Regions from separate parts of the Parasedimentitalea nitratireducens genome, predicted to be linked through region 2. Evidence: riboswitches for the same ligand, from Rfam matches in the RefSeq annotation. Region 2 holds a riboswitch; each other region holds the start of a gene.
What was found. Region 2 has a riboswitch for cobalamin ahead of AC2T28_RS13105 (CbtB domain-containing protein). Riboswitches for the same ligand answer to the same signal wherever they lie in the genome.

Region 1 (4,399 bases), on a different contig from region 2:
TGGTACCGTCAGCAGTCCCAAAAACAATCCTGTGTGCAACAGTGCCAAGATTGCACCAAAGGCTGCACCCGAAGAAATGCCCAAAAGATGGGGATCAGCCAGTGGGTTGCGCGTGACTGCTTGCAACGACGCCCCAACCATAGCAAGCCCCGCGCCAACCAGAACCGCCAATAATGCGCGCGGAAATCGGATGTCCCAGACGATGGCAGCGCGGCCTTTGGACCAATTAGGCTCGCTCCACCCCATTCCAATCTTGTCGAAAAAAATACCCCAGACGGTTTCGATGGGCACAGACACCGCGCCCACCGAGATTGCAACGGACAAGGACAACGCAAGCGCCAAAAGGCTCAGAACGATGGTCAGTCCCAACGGAAATGTGTGGCGTTGCCCTTGGCCCATATTAGTTGCCCCAGAACCCAGCAGCCAGTTTCTGAACCGCTTTGATGTTGCGTGGCCCAGGGGTGGCCTCGACATACTCCAGCACGACGAAACGGTCGTTCTTCACCGCATCCATTTCAGCAAAAGCTGGGTTGTTCATCATGAATGCACGTTTTTCTTCGGCGGTGACATTGCCGTAGTTCACGATGACCACCACTTCGGGGTTACGCTCGACAACAGCTTCCCAGGTCACAGTAGCCCAGCTTTTCTCAAAGTCATCCATAATGTTCTGACCACCGGCAGCCTCGATCAGCGCGGTTGGCATCGCATAACGACCGGCTGTAAACGGAGTGTCTTCGCCGCTGTCATAGACAAACACCCGCAGTGGATCACCGGTTTCCAGACCGTTGGTGAAGGCGCTCAACTCAGCCTGATACCCGTCAACGAGGGTTTGGGCCTTGGCTTTGACATCAAAGATCTTACCAAGGTTCAACAGGTCATTGTACATGTCGTCCATGCTGACCTTGGGCTTCTCGCCGATGTGAATACAGCTTTCGGTCAGCTCATAGACATCAATTCCGAATGGGGCGAGAGTTTCAGGCGTCACTTCGCCGCCGACCTTCATGCCATAGTTCCAGCCGGCAAAGTAGAAATCCGCGTCAGCGCCGATCAGCACCTCTTTGGTTGGGTATTTGGCCGACAGTTCAGGCAAAGCCTCGACACCGGCGCGCATCTCTTCGTCCAGTGTTTTCCAGCCAGAGATGCCGGTGTAGCCGACCATTCGGTCCGCCAAACCCAGCGCCAGCATCATTTCGGTCAGGTTCACATCGTTGGATATGGCGGCCTTGGGCGGGGTGTCAAATGTGACCTGGCGGTTGCAGCTATCGACTGTGGTTTCTGCACTGCTTGCACTCGCGATCAGGCTCAGCCCTAGGGCCAGAGTTGTGTATTTCATAATGTCCTCAAGATTTTAGTTGGGAAGTTGAAAGGTTAGGTGTGTCTTGCGGCTCAGGGTCAGTTCATCTCGTTGGGCAAATACCGCAAAGGTCTGAGATACTAACTGTTCGGTCAGTGCTTCTTGTGGCGTGCCAAAGCTTTGCTGAGTGCCATTTTTCAGGACCAGGACACGGTCACAGACCTCAGACGCCAGGTTCAGATCATGCAAGGATGTCACGATCGTCAGGTCGAGATCGCGGATCAGTTGCAAAACTTCCAGTTGATGCCGGATATCCAAATGGTTAGTGGGTTCATCCAGCACCAATATCTGAGGATCCTGCGCCAGTGCCCGGGCAACCATGACACGCTGACGTTCGCCGCCAGACAGGGTTGATAGGCTGCGGTCTGCCAAGTCATGCAGTTCCATACGATCAATTGCAGCGTCGACCAGCTCTGCATCGCGTGGGCCGGACGTAGAGAACCCCATACGGTGGGGGATACGTCCCAAGGCAACGATTTCACGCACAGAGAGTGTCAAATCAGTCGGTTGTTCCTGCAAAACAGCAGCCACTTTGCGCGCCAGGGCGCGGGGCGGCATAGTTGATATCGGCTGCTCACCAATCAGGATTCTGCCACTCATCGGCCGATTAAACCCATAGATAAGCCGCAGAAGCGTGGTTTTGCCTGCTCCATTAGGGCCTACAATTCCCAGCACCTCTCCTGCCTCTAGGGCAACGGAGATTTCGTTTAGCAGCAGTGGTGCGCGTTTACGCGGCGCCCATGTGACGGCTTCTAGTGTTAACGATGTTGCGCTCATGAGACTGCCTGGTCCGTCGCTTCGATCGCCATTAAAGCTGCGGGTATCCGCGCCAGAGTCGTCTTGCGCAGTTTTCCGGGTCGGTCTACGGAACTACACCAACCGTCATGTAACACGGCGTATTGACGGGCAAATTCAACGAGATCACCGATATCTTCATCCGGCTCAATGTCGCCAAACAGATAAGACGCTTTGCGTGTGGCGTGATACGCCACGGTACAAGGCCGACTGCATCCTGCCATACAGGCTGTCCCTGCAATCTCAAAATCTTCGGCAATACTATCCCCGGCAGCTTCGATTGCGGCACGCAGCCGGTCAATCAACGCATAGCCGGGACGACAGATCTCTCCAGTATGTTTGCAGGATGTGCAGACGGTAATTCTATGTGTGGTAGTCCGGTGCATATCGCCCTCCGCGAAGTCGCGGGGTACGCACAGGTCAACCTAAATGTAGGGCATTCAAATGCCGTAAAAGCCATCTTGGCCTCCTATCCGGGACACCCCGCCCGGGTTGAGTTAACGTTCAAGATGGCAGGTCTCCTGACTCGCGGCTGTTGGCGTTCCCCACCTTCCCAGACCTTTGGCCCAGTGGCTTACGGAGGACGCACACCGCTTACAGTTGCGGGGGCAGTTACGGATTTGGCGCCTGTTGGCTACACCTCACCATATTCCCTTTTCATCCCGGAATGCGCTGTACGCCCGGGAACCATCGCGGCAAGTTGTGGCATGAAGGTAAGCTGGATGTCAATCGGGATTTCGGTGGTTTCATTCCCCACTCAAAGACAGTTTTTTGGAACCTACCGCTCTGCATGCGGTAACTTCTTAAGCGTACACTTTGGGCGGGGACACTCTACTTTGGGCGGGGACACTCTATTGGTACTGCTGTCTTTCTCATCATCCACTCCGCGGTAGTTACGATGAGCCAGAAACACTCCTTTTTTAAATGTCGCTATCTGGCCCCATAGGTGCTGACGTCAGACAAATCGCGGTAATGATATCTCTCGCCCAAACCATTCTGGGCGCAGTAACCGTGCTACAGTTTGTTGTCATGTTGATCTGTAACAAACAGCCGAATTAGCGGCTTGCTGATTTTGGCACCGACCTTGGGATATGGATGGCAAAAGCGGCACGGTTCCAAACAGCTGCGAGCAACGTCAAGCCTTGGCTCTGGACGGAACTGGATTTAAACAGGAAGGCCTAGGTGGATCCCAAACAATGAACCGTCACACGCGACCCGGCGCCTGCAAGCGCTATGGCGAAGCCGGTCCCTCGAAGGGAACCGGGGACCAATGCTGTGTGCCCTGTCAGGTTTGTCATGTGGTGGTCCCTTCTTGTAGACGAGCACGAAGGTCTACTTTGAGTACTTTGCCGTAATTGTTTTTCGGCAATTGCGGCACATAGATATACTCTTTGGGTCGTTTGAACCGCGCGATCTGGTCAAGGCACAATTGGTCGAGCGCGGAGGAAGCGGCCGTGCCAACCACAAAGGCCACAACCTCTTCGCCCCAATCGGCGTGTGGGCGACCAACCACCGCAACTTCGGCTACATCGGGGTGCGAGAGCAGCACCTCCTCCACCTCGCGGGGATAGATGTTTGACCCACCTGAGATGATCATATCTTTGGAGCGGTCTTGCAGGGTGATATAGCCATCTGCGTCTTTTGATCCCATGTCGCCCGTCCACAACCAACTATCACGGATAGTGTTCAGCGTAGCTTTTGGATTTTGCCAGTAGCCCTTCATCACGGTGGCGCCGCGCACCACAATCTCGCCAGTTTCACCAGGCGGAAGTTCTAGACCGGTTTCATCAAAAATGCGCACCAGAACCGCGCTTTGGGCCGTGCCTACGGAGTTAAGCCGTTCGCGCCACCGAGGATGGGATCGGTCGGCCACATCATGGCGGGTAAGGGCCGTGATGCCCATCGGACATTCGCCTTGACCATAGATCTGCACAAATCGCGCGCCCATTGTTTCGACCGCGTCAAGGATATCGGCCTCATACATCGGGCCACCAGCGTAGCTGATAGTGCGCAACCCTTCACCGATTTGCCCTGTCGCTTTGGCGTGGTCCACCAGGCGGCGCACCATGGTTGGCGCGGCAAACATTGAGATGCGGCCAATGGATTTGCCCAATGACAGGATCTCATCTGGTTCAAACCCACCACTTTCAGGGACCACATGGCGCGCGCCACGGATCACATGCATGAAGTTATAGATCCCTGCGCCATGCGACATAGGCGCGGCATAGAGGATGGCATCCTCGGCAAAGA
Region 2 (4,399 bases):
ACCACCAGATCTGTACGCCAGTAGGATCAATGCTCTGGAATGAACATTCGCCATCCAGCATGACAACCAGAGTATTGGCACTGTCGGGCCAGCCGTGATCGCGCAGTTGACGGCCTGTGGTGATTGTGAACGGCGCGCCGATTTCGTTGACCGGGATCGCGTGGGATGCAGTCAGAGCCTGGATCGAGGTGATGCCGGGGATCACAGTCAGGTTGATGTCTTGCTGGCGCTGCAAACGATCGGCAATACGCATGGTACTGTCGTACAGCGATGGATCACCCCAGACCAGAAAACCAACCTTGCCACCATCGGGCAGGTGCGTCTGAATTTCTTTCGCCCAGACCAGCGCAATCGCATCGTGCCAGTCGTCGACCCTCTGGTGGTAGTCGACGGTCTTAGGGTCGCGGGTGGGCAAGCCGAACTCGACGAGTTTGACATCGGTGTTGGTAATGACTTGATCGCAGATCTCACGTCGTAAACCGGCCAGATCATCTTTGCCCGCGCCTTTGTTGGGGATAAGGATCAGATCAACCGCGTTCAGGGCGTCTATGGCCTGCAACGTTAGGTGCTGTGGGTTGCCGGTGCCGATACCAATTAGGGTGAGGTCGATCATTGTTAGGCTCCAAATGTGGGAAGATGTTTTAGGAGTTGTGTCCGGCAACGCCGTGCAGCGCCTTCCCCGGGGAAGGCGCTGTGCACCTCCCCAAGGTCAGGCGCTGACCATGATCTTATTCGACTTGCAGCGAAACCGAGGCCTCGACGGGCGCACCATCGACCATCAGCGGGCTATGGCTGTTGGCGTTCAGCGAAACCTTCACTTCGACGTCACCCTTGGGCAGGTCACCGATGTGCAGCCAGTTGCCGTACAGGCGACCCAGCTTGGTGCCGTTGATATAGACATGCGCGTGGCCTTCACCGTCGGCGTCCTCTTTCGAGGCGTTCTCGGGCGAGAAGTGGAAGTTCTTGGGCATGACGTGCAAGTTCCAACCCGCCATCGGGTCTTTGGTGAGCTTGACTTCCAATCCTGGGGCATCCTCCCCGGCGGGCAGGTTTACAGCCGAAGCGTGATCGTGGCTGGCCATTTCGGCCTGCATTTCCATGCCGGCGTGTTGCGACGGATCGCTGTGATCATGACCTTCGAAGGTCACGCCATTGCCAGCGGCAATCACAAAACCAGCGCCGCCACCAAAGATCAGACCAATGGCAAAAAGTGCGAGTGGGCGGGACATTTTCGTCCTCCATAAAGTAAAACCCCTCCGCCGTTTCTGGCGAAGGGGGAGGTAAGCTTGTTCAGGCTGAGGCCTCGGCGCGTTGACCTTCGACTTGCCAGAAGTATCCGGCAAAGGTGCCAACCAGGGCCCAGGCGGCCAGACCAACGCCAAAGGCGCGGGCGGCAAACAGGGCACCGATCTCGGTTGGAACCGGACCAGCAAAGGTATCAGGCTCAGGTGCACCAACCAGGTGCGGTGCCATCAACAGGGCTGCTGCGATCAGGTAGCTGATCTTGTTGGTGCCAAAGGCAATCAACCACATGGCAGCAGCTGCGGTTGCCACCGTTGCGCCCCACCAAACCTGACGGTCGGCAACATCCGCTGCGGCAACGCCTGGAACTTCGGGCGCAAGCGTAAAGCCTGGTGCCAGGTGGAAGGCGATAAAGCCAGCCAGGCCCCAGAGCAGCCCGGTGCGGGCATTGATCTCGGCACCTCGCGTTTCGGCCATGGACATCAGCGCCACCAAAACCAGCGTGTAACCGGTATAGGTCAGCATGGTGAACACGATGCTTAGCCCGTCGCGCATGGCGTCAAAGCCGGGCAGCTCGGGATGTGCGGACACAGGTGTACCGCCGAAATGCACCAACTCACCGGTCTCATAAAGCTCGGCGTGGAGCAGAACAGGCTGCACGAATACCAACTGCAGCAGGGCGGCAATCAACCCTGCTGCAGCACCAGCGAACAACGCGCTGGTTAAAATGCGGCTATACATTGGTTAGTGGCAGGGGAAGCCAGTTGCGTGACGCACGTCATGTGCGGCGTCATGCAGGGCGGCTGCCTGTACGTGGCCGGTTAGGGTGATCACACCCAGGCCCAGAACAATTGCGAAAACAGCTGGCAGGAAACGGGATCCGGCGGCGGCAGCGTTCAGTGTTTTAGTCGTCATATTTTCTCTCCTTACCGTCACACCCGACGGCATCAATTTGCGTTCCATACGGCCGGTCTCCTGACTCGTGGGTCACAGCCAACTTTCCCCTTCCCACCGGGCCGTTGCCCGACAGTGGTTTGGAAAGCCGCTCGCCACTCACAGTCGCGGGGGCGGTTGAGGTCTCGGCGCCGCGATTGGGTCCGCCGTTCCTCATTCCCGTTTCAGTCCTAACGCTTTGCGCTGTGCGGACACCATATCACGCCAATGTGCCCGATGGGGTGGTGCAGGGTCAAGTTTGAAACCGACGGTTTGGGAGGGTTGTTGCGACTTATCCTTCCATTACCGGGCATTTAGCCCGGACGTGAGGACGGGCAGCGCCTGACCTTCCCCCCGGGAAGGCGCTTTGCACCTCCCCAAGGTCAGGCGCTGCCCTCGGATTTAGTCAATATCCGCAGGGATTCGCGCGAGGGCCTTGAACCGCAACCCGCCCAGTGGACGGGCGTCGGCAAGGTTGCCGTCCGTGCTGTCATTGAACAGGCTCAGAAAGGTTAGGATGTCGGGAATATCCGCTGTTGAAACCTCACCAAACAAATAGGCGGTTTTGCCACTTTGGCGCACCGACAGGGTTTGCGGGCGTTTACAGCCCGACATGCAGTCCACCTGTTGCACTTTGACCTCCAGCCCAGCAACTGCAACGGCCTCGCGCAGTTGATCCGGCAGGGTCGGATCGGCGTCGCGGCAAGTACGGCACAGGGTCAGGGTTGGCACGCTCATTCCGACTCAGCCAAAGGCCCATAAAGGATCAGCACCGGGGCGGTGGTTTGGAGTTCACGCAGTAGGGTTGGCAGCTCACCAACGGTGTGATGCGACAGCTCTTGTTCCGGTGTCGAAATGGCCAGTGCAAGCATAGCTGGGGTTTCCGAGGGTAACCCATGGGATATCAGCAGTTCCGCCAGCGCGGCAAAGGTGCGTTTGCCCATATAGACCACAGTGGTTGCATTGGCATCAGCCAGCGCGGTCAGGTTCAGGTCTTCGGGCAGCTCTCCAGTCACGTCGTGGCCAGTGATATACTGCAACCGCCGGGCGGTCAGGCGGCGGGTCAGCGGGATACCTGCCGCCGCAGCTGCTGCGGATGCTGCGGTAACGCCGGGAATGACCTCGTATTTGATACCTGCTTCGCGCAGGGCTGTGATTTCTTCTTCGAGCCGACCAAAGACACCAGAATCACCGGATTTTAGCCGCACAACCTTGGCACCAGACCGGGCGTAATCCACCAGCAGTTTGCTGACGTGGTCTTGCTTGGGCGAGGGGCGACCGGCGCGTTTGCCAACACCAACCAGATCGGCATCTTCGCGGGCATGGTCCAGGATCGGACCGGAGGACAGATCGTCAAACAGCACCGCATCAGCGGCTTCCAGACTTTTCACCGCCTTAACGGTCAGCAATTCCGGATCGCCGGGACCAGAGGAGACAAAGCTGACAAAGCCACTCATCTGCGTTCTCCGGTGATCAAATGGAAGAAGGTGCCGCTGACATTGCCCTTGATCGATCCGGTTTCAGGCACTGGGTTGCCGTCGGCGTCAAACACTTGCGCCAGCGGGGCGTCGGGTTCGTCCAGAATGGTCGAGTAGTGGAACTCGTGCCCGCGCAGAGCAGCACCTGCGTCAAAACCGGGCATAGGAGCATCCAGCACCGCGCGGCGATAGCCGAGGTGAAATTTGCGTTTCTCGTAAGAGGTCACAAGCCCTAGTAACCCGGCCATCTGGTGACGGTTGCCTTGCTTGTCGATCAGCGCCTCTCCCAAGGCCATGTAGCCGCCGCATTCGCCGTGTACCGGTTTGGTCTCGGCATGTTTGCGCAGGCCCGCGCGGTAAGTCTCTGCTGCGGCCAGCGTGCCACCGTGGAGTTCAGGGTAGCCGCCGGGGAGCCAGACCAGATCGGCGTCTGGGCTTGGCGCTTCATCAGCCAGAGGCGAGAACGGCAGGATCTCGGCCCCAGCGTTGCGCCAACCAGTCAGCAAGTGCGGGTAGGTGAACGAGAATGCTGCATCACGAGCAAGCGCGATGCGTTGGACAGGTGGAGTGGGTAGCGGTTGAGCGGTTGGGGCTGGGCCAGATAGGGCTGCAGCCTTGATCGCGTCGAGGTCGACGTTTTCGCGCAAGAAGGTTGCGTAGCCTGAAATGGCTTCTTCGAGATCAGGGTGTTCAACCGCCTGGATCAGGCCAAGGTGGCGTTCGGGCAGGGTCAGGTCGCCGCGACG
Region 3 (4,399 bases), on a different contig from region 2:
AAAGGGACAGCCCCGCGCTGTTAACGGGTGAAACGCTCGACTTGGACTACGCCCAATTTCGCGACGCCGCAGCACGCCTTGGTGCGGGTTTGGCGGCGCGTGGCGTGTCCAAAGGCGACAGGGTTGCGATTTATATGGGCAACCGGATTGAGTATCTGATTGCTATGTATGGGGTATGGTTTGCAGGTGCTGCGGCCATTCCGATCAATGCCAAACTGCACCCGAAAGAAGCGGATTGGATCCTTGAAAACGCAGAGGCTACGCTGTGTTTGAGCGACGACAAACTTGGGCCTGACCTCACGACACAGGCGATATGCGTGGACGATCAGGACTGGGCTGCGCTTTTGGCCTCTGATCCGATGACGCGCCCTGTGCCACTCGACAGCAATGACATGATCTGGCTGTTCTACACCTCCGGCACCACCGGTAAGCCCAAGGGTGTGATGATGACTTGTGGCAATGTCGCATCGATGACTTATGGGTATTTCACCGATGTGGATGAAGTCTTTGCCGAGGATGCCATCCTCTATGCCGCGCCTATGTCGCATGGCGCAGGGATCTATAACTTCATGCATGTGATCCGTGGCGCGCGCCATGTGGTCCCTGAAAGTGGTGGGTTTGAACCAGATGAGATCCTGTCATTGGGCAAATCCATTGGCCGCATCTCAATGTTTGCCGCGCCAACCATGGTGCGCCGCCTGGTGGACCACGCCAAAGCGACAGGGCAAATCGGTGAAGGGTTGCGCACTATCAGCTACGCTGGTGGCCCGATGTATGAGGCCGATATCCTTGACGCGGTCGAAACAATGGGCGCGCGATTTGTGCAGATCTATGGTCAAGGCGAATGTCCGATGGGCATCACGGCCCTTACCCGCCATGATGTGGCCGACCGATCCCATCCTCGGTGGCGCGAACGGCTTAACTCCGTAGGCACGGCCCAAAGCGCGGTTCTGGTGCGCATTTTTGATGAAACCGGTCTAGAACTTCCGCCTGGTGAAACTGGCGAGATTGTGGTGCGCGGCGCCACCGTGATGAAGGGCTACTGGCAAAATCCAAAAGCTACGCTGAACACTATCCGTGATAGTTGGTTGTGGACGGGCGACATGGGATCAAAAGACGCAGATGGCTATATCACCCTGCAAGACCGCTCCAAAGATATGATCATCTCAGGTGGGTCAAACATCTATCCCCGCGAGGTGGAGGAGGTGCTGCTCTCGCACCCCGATGTAGCCGAAGTTGCGGTGGTTGGTCGCCCACACGCCGATTGGGGCGAAGAGGTTGTGGCCTTTGTGGTTGGCACGGCCGCTTCCTCCGCGCTCGACCAATTGTGCCTTGACCAGATCGCGCGGTTCAAACGACCCAAAGAGTATATCTATGTGCCGCAATTGCCGAAAAACAATTACGGCAAAGTACTCAAAGTAGACCTTCGTGCTCGTCTACAAGAAGGGACCACCACATGACAAACCTGACAGGGCACACAGCATTGGTCCCCGGTTCCCTTCGAGGGACCGGCTTCGCCATAGCGCTTGCAGGCGCCGGGTCGCGTGTGACGGTTCATTGTTTGGGATCCACCTAGGCCTTCCTGTTTAAATCCAGTTCCGTCCAGAGCCAAGGCTTGACGTTGCTCGCAGCTGTTTGGAACCGTGCCGCTTTTGCCATCCATATCCCAAGGTCGGTGCCAAAATCAGCAAGCCGCTAATTCGGCTGTTTGTTACAGATCAACATGACAACAAACTGTAGCACGGTTACTGCGCCCAGAATGGTTTGGGCGAGAGATATCATTACCGCGATTTGTCTGACGTCAGCACCTATGGGGCCAGATAGCGACATTTAAAAAAGGAGTGTTTCTGGCTCATCGTAACTACCGCGGAGTGGATGATGAGAAAGACAGCAGTACCAATAGAGTGTCCCCGCCCAAAGTAGAGTGTCCCCGCCCAAAGTGTACGCTTAAGAAGTTACCGCATGCAGAGCGGTAGGTTCCAAAAAACTGTCTTTGAGTGGGGAATGAAACCACCGAAATCCCGATTGACATCCAGCTTACCTTCATGCCACAACTTGCCGCGATGGTTCCCGGGCGTACAGCGCATTCCGGGATGAAAAGGGAATATGGTGAGGTGTAGCCAACAGGCGCCAAATCCGTAACTGCCCCCGCAACTGTAAGCGGTGTGCGTCCTCCGTAAGCCACTGGGCCAAAGGTCTGGGAAGGTGGGGAACGCCAACAGCCGCGAGTCAGGAGACCTGCCATCTTGAACGTTAACTCAACCCGGGCGGGGTGTCCCGGATAGGAGGCCAAGATGGCTTTTACGGCATTTGAATGCCCTACATTTAGGTTGACCTGTGCGTACCCCGCGACTTCGCGGAGGGCGATATGCACCGGACTACCACACATAGAATTACCGTCTGCACATCCTGCAAACATACTGGAGAGATCTGTCGTCCCGGCTATGCGTTGATTGACCGGCTGCGTGCCGCAATCGAAGCTGCCGGGGATAGTATTGCCGAAGATTTTGAGATTGCAGGGACAGCCTGTATGGCAGGATGCAGTCGGCCTTGTACCGTGGCGTATCACGCCACACGCAAAGCGTCTTATCTGTTTGGCGACATTGAGCCGGATGAAGATATCGGTGATCTCGTTGAATTTGCCCGTCAATACGCCGTGTTACATGACGGTTGGTGTAGTTCCGTAGACCGACCCGGAAAACTGCGCAAGACGACTCTGGCGCGGATACCCGCAGCTTTAATGGCGATCGAAGCGACGGACCAGGCAGTCTCATGAGCGCAACATCGTTAACACTAGAAGCCGTCACATGGGCGCCGCGTAAACGCGCACCACTGCTGCTAAACGAAATCTCCGTTGCCCTAGAGGCAGGAGAGGTGCTGGGAATTGTAGGCCCTAATGGAGCAGGCAAAACCACGCTTCTGCGGCTTATCTATGGGTTTAATCGGCCGATGAGTGGCAGAATCCTGATTGGTGAGCAGCCGATATCAACTATGCCGCCCCGCGCCCTGGCGCGCAAAGTGGCTGCTGTTTTGCAGGAACAACCGACTGATTTGACACTCTCTGTGCGTGAAATCGTTGCCTTGGGACGTATCCCCCACCGTATGGGGTTCTCTACGTCCGGCCCACGCGATGCAGAGCTGGTCGACGCTGCAATTGATCGTATGGAACTGCATGACTTGGCAGACCGCAGCCTATCAACCCTGTCTGGCGGCGAACGTCAGCGTGTCATGGTTGCCCGGGCACTGGCGCAGGATCCTCAGATATTGGTGCTGGATGAACCCACTAACCATTTGGATATCCGGCATCAACTGGAAGTTTTGCAACTGATCCGCGATCTCGACCTGACGATCGTGACATCCTTGCATGATCTGAACCTGGCGTCTGAGGTCTGTGACCGTGTCCTGGTCCTGAAAAATGGCACTCAGCAAAGCTTTGGCACGCCACAAGAAGCACTGACCGAACAGTTAGTATCTCAGACCTTTGCGGTATTTGCCCAACGAGATGAACTGACCCTGAGCCGCAAGACACACCTAACCTTTCAACTTCCCAACTAAAATCTTGAGGACATTATGAAATACACAACTCTGGCCCTAGGGCTGAGCCTGATCGCGAGTGCAAGCAGTGCAGAAACCACAGTCGATAGCTGCAACCGCCAGGTCACATTTGACACCCCGCCCAAGGCCGCCATATCCAACGATGTGAACCTGACCGAAATGATGCTGGCGCTGGGTTTGGCGGACCGAATGGTCGGCTACACCGGCATCTCTGGCTGGAAAACACTGGACGAAGAGATGCGCGCCGGTGTCGAGGCTTTGCCTGAACTGTCGGCCAAATACCCAACCAAAGAGGTGCTGATCGGCGCTGACGCGGATTTCTACTTTGCCGGCTGGAACTATGGCATGAAGGTCGGCGGCGAAGTGACGCCTGAAACTCTCGCCCCATTCGGAATTGATGTCTATGAGCTGACCGAAAGCTGTATTCACATCGGCGAGAAGCCCAAGGTCAGCATGGACGACATGTACAATGACCTGTTGAACCTTGGTAAGATCTTTGATGTCAAAGCCAAGGCCCAAACCCTCGTTGACGGGTATCAGGCTGAGTTGAGCGCCTTCACCAACGGTCTGGAAACCGGTGATCCACTGCGGGTGTTTGTCTATGACAGCGGCGAAGACACTCCGTTTACAGCCGGTCGTTATGCGATGCCAACCGCGCTGATCGAGGCTGCCGGTGGTCAGAACATTATGGATGACTTTGAGAAAAGCTGGGCTACTGTGACCTGGGAAGCTGTTGTCGAGCGTAACCCCGAAGTGGTGGTCATCGTGAACTACGGCAATGTCACCGCCGAAGAAAAACGTGCATTCATGATGAACAACCCAGCTTTTGCTGAAATGGATGCGG

Region 1: another riboswitch for cobalamin. It lies ahead of AC2T28_RS13625 (DUF1636 family protein); the one in region 2 lies ahead of AC2T28_RS13105 (CbtB domain-containing protein).
Region 3: another riboswitch for cobalamin. It lies ahead of AC2T28_RS10555 (DUF1636 family protein); the one in region 2 lies ahead of AC2T28_RS13105 (CbtB domain-containing protein).

Annotation. Positions count from the first base shown of each region.
Region 1 is NZ_JBYAXC010000004.1:11,017-15,415, reverse strand. It holds gene AC2T28_RS13640 (FecCD family ABC transporter permease) at 1-399, opposite strand, end outside; gene AC2T28_RS13635 (ABC transporter substrate-binding protein) at 401-1,333, opposite strand; gene AC2T28_RS13630 (ABC transporter ATP-binding protein) at 1,349-2,131, opposite strand; gene AC2T28_RS13625 (DUF1636 family protein) at 2,128-2,535, opposite strand; cobalamin riboswitch at 2,644-2,856, opposite strand; partial or broken gene AC2T28_RS13620 (DUF4389 domain-containing protein) at 3,113-3,331, shown strand; gene AC2T28_RS13615 (class I adenylate-forming enzyme family protein) at 3,444-4,399, opposite strand, start outside.
Region 2 is NZ_JBYAXC010000003.1:495,957-500,355, reverse strand. It holds gene cobF (precorrin-6A synthase (deacetylating)) at 1-613, opposite strand, end outside; gene AC2T28_RS13115 (hypothetical protein) at 729-1,229, opposite strand; gene AC2T28_RS13110 (CbtA family protein) at 1,291-1,983, opposite strand; gene AC2T28_RS13105 (CbtB domain-containing protein) at 1,987-2,157, opposite strand; cobalamin riboswitch at 2,191-2,410, opposite strand; gene AC2T28_RS13100 (DUF1636 family protein) at 2,578-2,913, opposite strand; gene cobA (uroporphyrinogen-III C-methyltransferase) at 2,910-3,632, opposite strand; gene AC2T28_RS13090 (cobyrinic acid a,c-diamide synthase CobB) at 3,629-4,399, opposite strand, start outside.
Region 3 is NZ_JBYAXC010000002.1:980,530-984,928, reverse strand. It holds gene AC2T28_RS10565 (class I adenylate-forming enzyme family protein) at 1-1,460, shown strand, start outside; partial or broken gene AC2T28_RS10560 (DUF4389 domain-containing protein) at 1,573-1,791, opposite strand; cobalamin riboswitch at 2,048-2,260, shown strand; gene AC2T28_RS10555 (DUF1636 family protein) at 2,369-2,776, shown strand; gene AC2T28_RS10550 (ABC transporter ATP-binding protein) at 2,773-3,555, shown strand; gene AC2T28_RS10545 (ABC transporter substrate-binding protein) at 3,571-4,399, shown strand, end outside.